DNA from 4 places in the Sporacetigenium mesophilum DSM 16796 genome. Region 1 is predicted to be linked to each of the others. Evidence: riboswitches for the same ligand, from Rfam matches in the RefSeq annotation. Region 1 holds a riboswitch; each other region holds the start of a gene.

What was found. A riboswitch is a leader RNA that binds a small molecule or an ion and turns the genes downstream of it on or off. The one in region 1 is predicted to bind thiamine pyrophosphate.
Region 2: another riboswitch for thiamine pyrophosphate. It lies ahead of tenA (thiaminase II); the one in region 1 lies ahead of thiW (energy coupling factor transporter S component ThiW).
Region 3: another riboswitch for thiamine pyrophosphate. It lies ahead of thiD (bifunctional hydroxymethylpyrimidine kinase/phosphomethylpyrimidine kinase); the one in region 1 lies ahead of thiW (energy coupling factor transporter S component ThiW).
Region 4: another riboswitch for thiamine pyrophosphate. It lies ahead of BS62_RS14710 (thiamine-binding protein); the one in region 1 lies ahead of thiW (energy coupling factor transporter S component ThiW).

The regions. Positions count from the first base shown of each region.
Region 1 is NZ_JCANUR010000001.1:368,385-371,587, forward strand. Features, by position in the region: gene BS62_RS01815 (superoxide dismutase family protein) at 1-328, opposite strand, end outside; gene BS62_RS01820 (spore coat protein) at 535-993, opposite strand; TPP riboswitch at 1,135-1,245, shown strand; gene thiW (energy coupling factor transporter S component ThiW) at 1,331-1,831, shown strand; gene BS62_RS01830 (DUF3892 domain-containing protein) at 1,908-2,141, shown strand; gene hutG (formimidoylglutamase) at 2,283-3,203, shown strand, end outside.
Region 2 is NZ_JCANUR010000013.1:25,022-28,224, forward strand. Features, by position in the region: gene BS62_RS10740 (ABC transporter ATP-binding protein) at 116-772, shown strand; gene BS62_RS10745 (ABC transporter permease) at 772-1,518, shown strand; gene BS62_RS10750 (hypothetical protein) at 1,580-1,738, opposite strand; TPP riboswitch at 1,920-2,019, shown strand; gene tenA (thiaminase II) at 2,109-2,777, shown strand; gene BS62_RS10760 (ABC transporter ATP-binding protein) at 2,778-3,203, shown strand, end outside.
Region 3 is NZ_JCANUR010000009.1:79,937-83,139, reverse strand. Features, by position in the region: gene BS62_RS08990 (acyl-[acyl-carrier-protein] thioesterase) at 1-126, opposite strand, end outside; gene BS62_RS08985 (zinc-ribbon domain-containing protein) at 398-562, shown strand; gene BS62_RS08980 (DUF2278 family protein) at 653-1,480, shown strand; TPP riboswitch at 1,511-1,621, shown strand; gene thiD (bifunctional hydroxymethylpyrimidine kinase/phosphomethylpyrimidine kinase) at 1,693-2,502, shown strand; gene thiM (hydroxyethylthiazole kinase) at 2,495-3,203, shown strand, end outside.
Region 4 is NZ_JCANUR010000031.1:5,002-8,204, reverse strand. Features, by position in the region: gene BS62_RS14720 (ABC transporter substrate-binding protein) at 1-858, opposite strand, end outside; gene BS62_RS14715 (ABC transporter permease) at 863-1,630, opposite strand; gene BS62_RS14710 (thiamine-binding protein) at 1,605-1,895, opposite strand; TPP riboswitch at 1,970-2,075, opposite strand; gene BS62_RS14705 (TatD family hydrolase) at 2,130-2,891, opposite strand; gene BS62_RS14700 (patatin-like phospholipase family protein) at 2,906-3,203, opposite strand, start outside.

The sequences.
Region 1 (3,203 bases):
TGAAGAAGCACATCATTGCAACTCCATTATTTGAATATAAAGTAGGGAAGTCTCCTGCATGATTTCCATGAAGTTGATTATTTGGATTCCAGTGACCACCAGCACTTGTGAAAGGGTCGTTAGGATCTCCTATTTCACAAGTTCCATTTTCATGAAGATGAAAACCGTGTGGTCCTATTGGAAGATCGCCATTTGTTCCAGGTTTATATTCTGGCAAACCAGTTACCCAAACGCAAACCTGAACCCCTCCTTGTACATCCATAAAATACACATTACCTTTTAGATTCGGAGCCAAAGGCCCACCATTTAAAAGAGCATAAGCTAACATAATTTATACACATCCTTTTATAAATAGTTACTCATAATAATAATATGCTTGTCATAATTATTGTGTTACTTAATTTAGGACAAATTAGAACTGGAATTATGAGTAAAAAGGAATGTAAAAATTAAAGTATATATAGCTTTGAATAATAAAAATTGGATTGTTAAATAAAAAAGGAGCCATAGACTAAACTATGGCTCCTTTTTTATTTAAGATGGATTGTAGAATCCTCTTGATTTCATTTCGTTAAATAATGTTTCTGCATGATTTTGCTCTTCTTGTTGTATATGTTGTAGTTGTTGTCTTATTTGTGCATCAACTGATTCTAAAACAGCATTATTATAAGAACCTGAAACGTGTTTTTCAGTACTTAAAGCATCATCTAGAAGTTGTGCATCTGTAATTCCTAGACTAGCTTGCATGTTTGATAAATCGCCTTGAGGGCTATTATAGCTTGCAAATATACTTTGAGGGTTTTCACCATTTGAAGTTAATATATTTGTTAGTGTAGTAGCATGTTGTTGTTCTTTTTGAGCAAGATTTTTAAATGTTTGCTTTAATTTTGGGCAAGAAGCCATTGCAGAGTATTGTTCATATTTTCTTATACATAAATACTCAGCATTTAAATTATCTAAAAGTAAACTTTTTTCTTTATTAGTAAGTGCCATACAAAAAACCTCCTATGTAAATATACTTATATATAGTATCGGCATATTATAAAAATTATATTTACTAAAATTATCAATTTATAAAGATTATATATATATTTTCTAAGATATTATGGTATAATTACTTTATAAAATTAAATAAATATAACACAGGGGTGTTGGATAGGCCAACTGAGAGTAAGAACCTTAATTCTTTGACCCTAATAACCTGAACTGGGTAATGCCAGCGTAGGAAGTTGTTGTTGATGGATATTATTATATAATGTGCTAATTTAAACACAAATCCTATGGGTTTGTGTTTTTTTATTTGAAAATTTTGAAGGGAGAGATTTAACAAATGAAAACAAAAAAATTAACTTTATCTGCACTTTTGATAGCATTAGGGGTAATAGGAAGTAATCTTATTTTTATACCTGTAGGAGCAGCTAAGTGTTTTCCTGTTCAGCATACTATAAATGTATTAAGTGCTGTAATATTAGGACCTTGGTATGGGGTTGCTATAGCATTTTGCACTTCGTTACTTAGAAATGTGTTGGGAACAGGATCTCTAATGGCTTTTCCAGGAAGTATGGTTGGAGTATTTTTAGCTGGGATACTATATGCAAAAACAAAAAAAGTGAATTTTGCTGTATTTGGAGAAATATTTGGAACAGGGATACTTGGAGGATTATTAGCATTTCCAATAGCCAAATTTGTATTAGGTAAAGAAGTCGCTGCATTATTTTTCGTAACTCCATTTTTAATAAGTACTATAGGTGGAAGTTTAATTGCTTACTTTATTATTAAATATTTTAAAATTACAAAAAGTGTTGATATAAGAGAAAACGCTAAGATTTAATATAGTTATAAAAAATAGAATAATAATAAAATATCTTCTAATACTAAATATAAATAAGTATAAGGGAGATGTTACCATGAATGATAAAACAAAGATAGTGAAAGTTAGAAAAAATAATCAAGGAGACATAACTGATGTTATGCTACAAGATGGAAATGTATATGCAATAGAGGATGCTATAATGATGGCCAAGGATCATCGTATAGAGGGTGTAAATGTAGGTAAGGCTAGAAATGGAAGAGAGTATTTAAGAAGCAATCCAAATGAAGACAAAAGCGATAATCTAGATAATATTCCAACATTTGAATAGTTATCCTAAAATACCACATTTACTCAATGTGGTATTTTTTTATTATTGAAAAATATATAAAATTAAACTACTATTAATGATAGATAATATTCATAAAAAATATACTAAGCATCTTAGCATAACATAAAACGGGAGGATACCATGTTTAGCTCAAACTATAAGATAACAGAAGATGAAGTTTGGAAAGGTAGAGTAGATAGTGAAAGTAATTTTGATGCATTTAGATGGCATCAATGGGTTAAAAATATCGACTTAAGAGAAAAGTTAATCCCATACGATGGTAAACTAGGCTTTGCATTTATAGGATTTTGCTGTGATGAAGGGGTTATGAGAAATCAAGGTAGAGTAGGAGCTGCTAATGGCCCTTTAAGTATTAGAAGGGAATTAGTTAATCTGCCTTGCTGGTTTTCAAAAGATGTTAAACTTTTTGATGCAGGAAATATATTCTGTGAAGATTGCACCTTAGAAGAAGCTCAAGAATTACTTTCAAAAGCTATAGAAAAGATTTTAAGTTTAAATCTTTTTCCAATTGTTTTAGGTGGGGGCCATGAAGTTGCCTTTGGACATTATAACGGATTATTAAATCATTTGTTAAAAACTAATGAAAAGCCTAATATAGGAATAATAAATTTTGATGCCCATTTTGATTTAAGACCATATCCAAATGGTGGAACATCAGGAACAATGTTTAGACAAATAGCAGATATATGCAAATATAAAGATATAGATTATTCTTATCTTTGCGTTGGAATACAAAAACGTGGGAATACAGTTGAGTTATTCAAAACAGCAGACAAGCTGGGAGTTAAATATATATGGGCAAAGGATATTGCAGATAGCGGACATTGGAATGTAATAGATAAAATAGATGATTTTATGAAATCAAAAGAGCATATTTATATGACAATATGTACTGATGTATTTTCATCAGCTTTTGCACCTGGTGTAAGTGCACCACAACCATTAGGCCTAGACCCAGAAAGAGTGCTAAAACTTATTAAATATATATTAAAATCTAATAAAACAATAAGTTTTGATATAGCAGAAGTATCACCGAGATTT
Region 2 (3,203 bases), on a different contig from region 1:
GTGCCAATATCATTAATCGCAATAGGATACTATGATGAAATCAAAAAAAGAAAAAATGAGTTTGATTCAAGTGAAATACATTTCAACAAATGGTAGTCTAAAAAGGAGAATTAGCATGAAAATACTTAGCATAAAAGAAGTTACTTATAACTCCGGTAATACAGAAGTTTTAAAAGGAATATCATTAGATGTAAATAAGGGTGATTGTATATCTATAGTTGGTAAATCAGGAAGTGGAAAAAGTACATTGTTAAAAATATGTGCAGATTTGATACCTATAACAAGTGGAAATATTTATTTTAAAGAAAAATGTTATACAAGTTATAATCCAATAGAATTAAGAAAATCTATTAGCTACTGTGTTCAAACTCCACACTTATTTGGTGAGACCGTATATGATAATTTAGAATTTCCATTTAAAATTAGAAACAAAAAAGTAGATAAAAGTAGATTAGTCCTACTTTTAGATAAATTTAATTTAAATGAAAGTTATTTAGAAAAAAATATAAATTCACTATCTGGTGGAGAAATGCAAAGAATTGCAATTATAAGAAACTTGATATATACTCCTGAGATCTTATTATTAGATGAAGCTACTGCATCTTTGGATAAAGAAAATGAAGCCAAAGTTGAAGAATATATAAAAGAACTTAATCAAAGTGGTGTTACAGTATTATGGATAACCCATAGCGAAGAGCAAAGCAAATCTATTTTTAATAAAAGAATGGTTATATCAGAGGGACGAATCAGCAAAGTGGAGGAAATAGTATAATGAGTACAACATCTTTAATAGTAGCATCTTGTCTTATGTTTATACCTATAGCAATATCATACAAGGAGAAATTAGGATTAGAAAGTGAAATAATTATAAGTGTAATAAGAGCGGTAATTCAATTAGTCGCTGTTGGATATATACTTGACATAATTTTTGGAATGGACAACCCAATAGTTATAATGATTTTAATATTGATTATGTGTGTAAATGCATCGCTAAATATTGTAAAGCGAGGTAAAGATATAAAAAATGTATTTGGTATATCATTTATTTCAATATTTATAGGTTCAATTATAACTATATATATTTTGGTTTTTTCAGGGGTTATAAATTTTAAACCTAATGAAATAATACCTATATCAGGAATGATAATTAGTAATTCCATGGTAGCTATTGGATTAAGTTACAAGAATTTAAATACTTCCTTTAATCTAAGAAGAGCAGAGGTTGAAACTAAACTATCCTTAGGTGCATCCGTTAAAGAGGCTTCTAAAGATATATTAAGAGAGTGTATTAAGGTTGCCATAACACCAACTATAGACTCAGCCAAAACATTAGGAATAGTTTCTCTTCCGGGCATGATGACAGGGTTAATCTTAGGTGGGGTATCTCCTATAATAGCAGTTAAATTTCAAATTATGGTTACATTTATGATAGTATCGTCATCATCTATATCAACTTTAATAGCAACTTACTTAGCATATAAAAGTTTTTACAATGAAAGATGTCAGTTAAGGAGCTAGTTTTATATAAAAATTAGCTCCTTAAAATAATATTAATAAGTCATCAATAAAATTTAATTATTTAAACAAGTCCTTGTTTATTATTATCTCTAATATCATTTTTATCTTTATCTTTCCAAGCAATTAACGCAACATCTTTTCCTAATTTATCTTGTAATTGTTGTTCTGCTTTTTTTACTTCTTTTAATTCTTCGGGTTTTAAATTAGACATTTTAAACATAATATCACTCCTTATTTATTATTTTATACAGTATTATTATGTCTATATAAATAGCTTAAAAATCTAGTTATTATTTAACTATGAAGACTATATTTAGTTATATATGTAATACTTACTTTGTCTTTAATTTATACATAATTTATTATATATTGACAAAAAAATTAAAAAAGTATAAAATCAAGATGCGTACTAGGGGAGCCCTTATGGCTGAGATGAATTTATTCAGACCCTTTGAACCTGCACTGGATAATGCCAGCGAAGGGAAGTTATAGTATAATACATAAGTTAAATCTAGCTTTTTAGATTTATGATTAATGGATTATAAACTCCTTTCGATGGTATATCAAATACCTTTGGAAGGAGTTTTTTTATGCAATTTTCACAAAGATTATTTTCAAAAGCTAAACCTATTTGGGAATCATACCTGGAGCATCCTTTTCTTAAAGAGCTGAGTCAAGGTACATTAGAAGATGATAAGTTTAGTTTTTATGTTAAGCAAGACTATGTTTATTTAATAGATTACATAAAAATTTTCGCATTAGGGATGGTTAAATCAGATACTTTAGAAGACATGCAAGCTTTTTCAAAATGTGCAAATGCTATAGTGAATATTGAGATGGATGCACATGTTGAATTTGCAAAGAAGTTTGGAATTACTAAAGAAGAACTTGAAGATACAAAGCCAAATGCAAGTAACTTATCATACACTAAGTTTATGCTTCAGGTATCTAACCAAGGATCATTAGCTGAATTAGTAGCGGTATTGCTTCCTTGCATGTGGAGTTATGCCTTTATTGGTAAAACTTTAGCTAAAGACAAAAAAGCATTAGAGCATCCACTTTATAAAGAATGGATACTTACATATGCAGATGAAGAATACAATAAGCAAAATGATTGGTGTATAAAATTAATGGACAGACTTGCTGAAGGACTTCCAGAAAGACAACTTCAAAAACTAGAAGATCTATTCATCCTTTCTTCAAAATATGAATATATGTTTTGGGATGGATGTTATAAAAAAGAAAGTTGGGTTATTTAGATGAAGGCATTAGAGATTAACAATTTATATTTTAGATACAAGGATTCAGAAAAAGTTATTATTGATGATTTATCCTTTAGCATAGATAAAAATGAGTTTATTACAATTATTGCACCTAGTGGTACAGGAAAAAGTACTCTTTTTAGGCTGATTTTAGGACTACTAAAACCACAAAGGGGTAGTGTACAAATATATAATGAAAATAACAAAAACATTATAGGATATATGCCTCAAAAAGATTCATTAATGCCTTGGAGAAATATCCTAGACAATATAACAGTGGGGCTTGAGTTAAATGGTTATAAAAAGAAAGAAGCTAGAAAAATAGCAGTTACATATTTTGAAGACTTTGGACTTAAAGGTACTGAAAAATTATATCCCCATGAATTATCAGGTGGTATGAGACAAAGAGCATCATTTTTAAGA
Region 3 (3,203 bases), on a different contig from region 1:
TTGAGAATGTAAATCTCCTATTTCTTGAAAATAATTAAAAATAGTACTTAATTTAATCTTTTTTCTAAAATCAATATCATTAAAAGTAATTTTATATTTTTTAATTAATTTTGATAAATCGCTCACTTTAATGTCTCCTTATATATATATAAATTTACTGAATATAAACTCCAATAAATACATTTTACACCATATTTATGTCTATAAACAAAGGTATATGTCAAGATTTATATTTTTTTATTATCTATTGTATAAGCTATTTAAATATGATATTCTCATAAAGTCAGTAATTCTCGTAATTACTATTACTGGATTTGAATTGAAAACAACTTCCTCTTTCTAGAGTATTTGTTAATCAGTTTTTAAATCTTAATTCTAAAGAAGGAGGAATGTTAAAATGGCAGATAAAACTTTAAGTTGTAAAGATTGTGGAAAAGATTTCCTTTTCACTGAAGGAGAGCAAGCTTTCTACCAAGAAAAAGGATTCGAAAATGAACCACAAAGATGTCCTGAGTGTAGAGCAGCAAGAAAACAACAAAAAAACAATAACTTCAGAAGATAGTTATATAAACCCTATGAGAATTCATTCTCATAGGGTTTTGTTTTTTTGTAAAGAATATATTTGAATAAAACATATTAAAGGAGAAATCTTATGCCTATTCCTGTATATTCTATATGTAAATCAAAGGGACGTACTATTGGTAATATATGTTGTGAAACTACAGATAAGAAAGGTCAAGTATTAAAGGATAATATAGTCTGCAGATTTAAAGATATAAAAAAGGGATGCCATTATCATTTTAAAATTAAAGCAGAAAAAGTTAACATAAAAAATAAAGAATTTAAATTTGAAGATAGAGAAATTAATATTAAAATTAGTATTATGTCGCGTGGAAGTGCCAAATCAAAGGAAAAAAATATAAATAGAACACTTTGTATTATAAAAGAAAATCTAATAATAAAAGATAATAAAAAGTTTTCATTAGAAGCTTTGTCTAACTTAGATTATGGTATAAAAGTATTTGACTATGAGGAAAATGAAAATAAAAAAAGCAAAATTTCATTAGATTATATTAGAAGTAATTTATTTGAGATGAATGAATTTAAAGGTTTTTCAGATACTAACGAATTAAATGAAAATATACATAAATATATTACGGAATGTAGACAAAAAGATGCTGATATATATATATACGGAGATGTCTACCCTGTAGATTCTGAAGATGCCATATTACCAGATAACGATAAAGAAAGAAAAATAAAACTTAGACGTTTAAGTCAATATGGACCAGAAGGGATGCATAATATTCATATGAATCAAGGTAATAAAGAAAGTAAGCATTTATCAGATAATGGGGTTTATCAAGATGGTGGAGTTTTAATTCATTTTAAGTTAGAAAATAGATGGAGTGCTATTTTTACTAGATTTGAAAGCCAATGTATAAAAACTAATAATATTGATGGGTGTTGTCAAAATTAAATCATTATGTTAGAATGAAATAAAATTTAATAGTATTGCTAGGGGTGCTGGGTAGGCCAGCTGAGATAAAGATCCTATAAAATCTTTGACCCTTAACCTGATCTGGATAATGCCAGCGGAGGGAAGCTATGTGATCTTATATTCGTATACAGGCATAAATTCCATACTGGGATTTATGCTTTTTTTTATTTTTAGAATTTGGAGGGAAGAATATGAAAACTGTATTGACAATAGCAGGTAGCGACAGTAGTGGAGGGGCAGGTATACAAGCAGATCTAAAAAGTTTTGCTGCAAATGGAGTTTATGGATCAAGTGTTATAACAGCTATTACAGCTCAAAACACTACGGGGGTATATGATGTTTATCCAATTCCATCAAGTATAGTTAAATCACAACTTGAAGCTGTATTTTCAGATTTAGATATACAATCTGTAAAAATAGGGATGGTATCAGATATTGATATTATGAATGTAATAAGTGATGCATTAATAAAGTACAAGCCTAAGAATATTATATTAGACCCAGTTATGGTCTCAACAACAGGACATACTTTATTACAGCAAAATCAAATAGATTCTTTAAAATCTAAATTATTTTCACTAGCTACAATTATAACGCCGAATATTAGTGAAGCTGAAGTTTTATTAAATAGAAAAATTAAAACTTTTGACGATATGAAGTCAGCATCATATGAATTACATAAAAAGTATAAGTGTTACGTTTTATTAAAAGGTGGGCATTTTCCAATAAAAGATGGAGAAAATGTAAAGTCAGTAGACGTTTTATCAAATGGGGAGATGTTTGAAATGGATTGGATAAATACAACATCTACCCATGGAACAGGATGTAGCTTATCATCAGCTATTGCTTCAAATTTAGCAAAAGGACAATCTATTTCTAAATCTATAGAAAATGCAAAAAAGTATGTAAATAAGGGTATAGCTAATTCTTATAAAGTAGGTAAAGGAAATAATCCTATTCATCATTTTTATAAATATTGGGGGGTTGATAGTAATGAATAATTTAACAAAGGGATTGAGTTTAATAAAAGAAAGAAAGCCATTGGTTCATCACATTACAAATGTAGTAACAGTAAATGGTTGTGCTAATATGACATTGGCAATTGGAGCAGCACCTGTTATGTCTAATGAAATAAAGGATGTAGAAGGCATAGTATCTATAAGTAGTGCTTTAGTTATAAATACAGGAACAATAACTAATGAAACTTTTGAAGCTATGATAAAAGCAGGAAAAAAGGCAAATGAATTAGGAATACCTGTAATATTAGACCCTGTAGGAATAGGGGCAACTAAATATAGATTGGAAGTAAATACAAAACTAATAAATGAGGTGAAATTCTCAGTTATTAGAGGAAACTACTCAGAGATAATGACATTAGTTGGAATAGATGGGGGAAGAGGTGTAGATGCAGAACTTGGAGCTTCACTTGATGAGAAAAGAGTAATAGAATATTCTCTAACAAAGAATGTAATATTATGTGCTAGTGGGGCAGTTGATTTTATTACAGATGGAAATAAAAAAGCATATTGTAAAAATGGTACATCGCTTTTAAGTGAAATAACAGGGACTGGATGTATGTCAACGTCACTAATTGGTTCATGCCTAGGAGCTTCTATAAACAGTTTTGATGCAGCAGTTTTAGGTACAACTATTATGGGTATTGCAGGAGAATATGCAAGTGAAAAATTAGATGGCAAAAGAA
Region 4 (3,203 bases), on a different contig from region 1:
ATCAGCCAAGAACTTTTGACTTTCAATTACAAGGTTTTCATCTAATTCTGGAGCATGTTTAAGTAATATTTTAGCACTTTCTTCTGGATTTTCTATAGAATAGTTATATCCTTTAGATGTAGCATCTAAAAACTTTTTAACCATTTCTGGATTATTTTTTATGTTATCTTCACTAGAAACAATAACAGGAGTGTAATAGTCAAGAGCTGGATCTAAGTCTTTAACTGGTATATAGTTTATTTCTTGACCCTTTAATTTAGCTTCTATTCCTGTCCAACCTTCAAATATCCATGCCATATCTATATGTTTTTTTGTTGCAGTAAAGAAATCATCATTACCCATATTTACAAGCTTTAACTTAGAATAGTCTGATCCTTCTTTTTCCATAACAGCTTTTAAAACTGCTTCTTCAGAAGGAGATCCCCATCCTCCATATGATTTTCCTTCAAAATCCTTTGGAGAAACAATGTTCTTATCTTTAGGAGAAGCAAATCCCGAAGTATTATGTTGAATTACAGCTGCTATAGCTTTTATAGGTAGTGGGTCTTCTGAGGTTTTTGCATATGTAACTTCCTCTTGATAACTTATAGCAAAGTCAGCTTTATTAGTAGCTACAAGTACAGGTGCTGTACTTTCTGCAGGTTGTACTATTTCAACATCTAACCCTTTTTCTTTATAATATCCTTCTTCTAATGCAACATATAACCCTGTGTGATTAGTATTTGGAGTCCAATCCAATACTACCTTAACCTTTTCTAAATCTGAAGCTTCTTTATTATCTTTACCTGTACATCCTGATAAAAGAGATGCAGTTAATACTGTTGTAGCTAATATTGATATTATTTTTTTGTTAAACATATGATCACTCCTTATTCCAATATACGAATATTTTTTTGAGAAATTCTGCTAATAAAACAAACATTATACTAATAAATACAACTATAATAGTTGATGCAAATACTTTGTCCAAGGCATAAGCGCTTTTTGCCCTTACCATATAAACTCCTAATCCCTTATCTCCTCCTAGCCATTCTCCAATAGTTGCAGCCATAATCATATAGGTTACAGATATTTTTATTCCAGAGAAGAAATTATTCATAGCCATTGGAAGTTTAAGATGCGAAAATATTTGCCATTTATTAGCTTTCATAGTCTTAAATAAGTTTATGTAGTCTTGGTCTATTTTTTCTAGTCCATCTACAAAATTTATAACTATAGGGAAAAAACAAGTTATAGTAACTACTATTATCTTAGGTAATAACCCAAACCCAAACCATATTATAAGTAATGGAGCTATTGTAATTGTTGGTACAGTTTGAGATATTACAAGTATGGGATACAAGCATCTTCTAACTATCTTAAAAAAGTCCATAATTATCCCAAGTAAAAATGCAAATATTACAGCAAATATAAATCCGACTACCCCTTCATAAATAGTTACTAAAGTATGATATTTCAGAGTATCAAAATCTTCTTGAAAAACTTCTATAATATCTAAAGGCGTAGGAACTAAGTACTGAGGAATATTTTTAAACTCTACAACAAATTGCCAAATAACAATAATAGTTAGTATAAAAATTACAGGAAGTATATTATCTTTAGTTTTATCTATGATTTTTAAGTTTTTCATTTATTGTAAGCCCACCAACTTTTTCGTCTATTCTAGCCATTGTTATAACTCTTTCTATTCCTAAATCAAAAGGTATTTTGTGAACTTTTTTTATAAGATCAAATACTTCATCAAATTCTCCTTGTACAGTAGTACTCATAGCCCCTATTTCATGTTCAAGTCCACTGTTTCTAGTATAATCAATTGCTACATCTACTACTTTATAAACTTCTTCTTCACTAATAGCTGGTATTAGTGGCATAACTGTTATATCTGCTATTACCATTTAAGTCACCTCTTCTTAGTTTTTATCAACAAAAAAGTCTTATCCAACTTTGGATAAGACTTAAACTTACTTAATTTAGCAAATTTTTATCTCCCTCCGTTGGCATTACCCAATTCAGGTTCAAGGGTCGAGATTTTAAATCTCCTCTCAGACGGTTAACCGACTCCCCCGATATACTTTTGTAAATTTTTGTTATAAAATGTTTTCTAATTTTTATTATACATTAAGTGTTCATTATAATAAAGGCGTTATTTGTAAATCTTTGACTAATTTTACAAAATTGCTTTTTATTTGTATTTTCAATTCATTTTCATCTATGTTTTTTACTTTGGAAATGTCATTATAGACATTTTTTATATAACTAGGCATTGCGTATTTTCCATTAACCCACTCCAATGCTGTAGGACCATCGGTTTCTGCAAGTAGCTTATCTATAGGTATATATTTAACTATTTCTTGAGTTAAATTTGAATATGGGATATCTACACTTACAGTAAAATAACATCCCATATTTATGAGCTTCTTTAAGTAACTTATATCCCCGCTATACCAGTGAATTATAGTATTATTCCCTACATCGTATTTTTTTAGTAAATTTAAAACTTTTTCTTCTGCACCTTTTGTATGTACATTTATAACCTTATCATACTCTTTTGCCTTTTTTAAAAAATACTCAAACACCTTTATTTGATTAGGATAAGTATCTTTATCCTCAACCCAGTGAAAATCAAGGCCTATTTCCCCTATAATCGGAGTTTCTATAATATACTCATCTAGTTTTTCTAAAGAATTAACGTAGTTATTTGCATTGTTTGGATGTATTCCAAAGGTTGGTATTATTAAATTACTTTTCTTAGATATTTCTTTATTTTTTATATAACTTTGTATATCCATCGAACAAGCTAAAGTCAATATATTGTTTTTGTTTATACAATCTACAGCCTCTGTAATTTTATCTTCATAAAGTTCTAAATGATTGTGAGCATCTATATACATAAATCCCCCTTATTTTATAATATGTAAGGGTCGTATATACTTCCTTTCCCTATACATCTTTCAAATTTTTTTATATAAATAGCAGGTCTAATACCGTCTAATTCATGATAGTCTTTTCTGCTTATTCTTGCATTATCTTTTACTATTCTTTGTTTTTTGTAACATTCTGATTTTATCTTATCATATGTTGGCATTTTTTCATAAGCAAAATCTCTAAGCCAATAAGATTTTCCATGTATTGTATAAGGTAAGTTTTTTTTCTTCAAAAATTCTACAACTTCTTTCATGGAAAGTATAAATACCTTATCATTT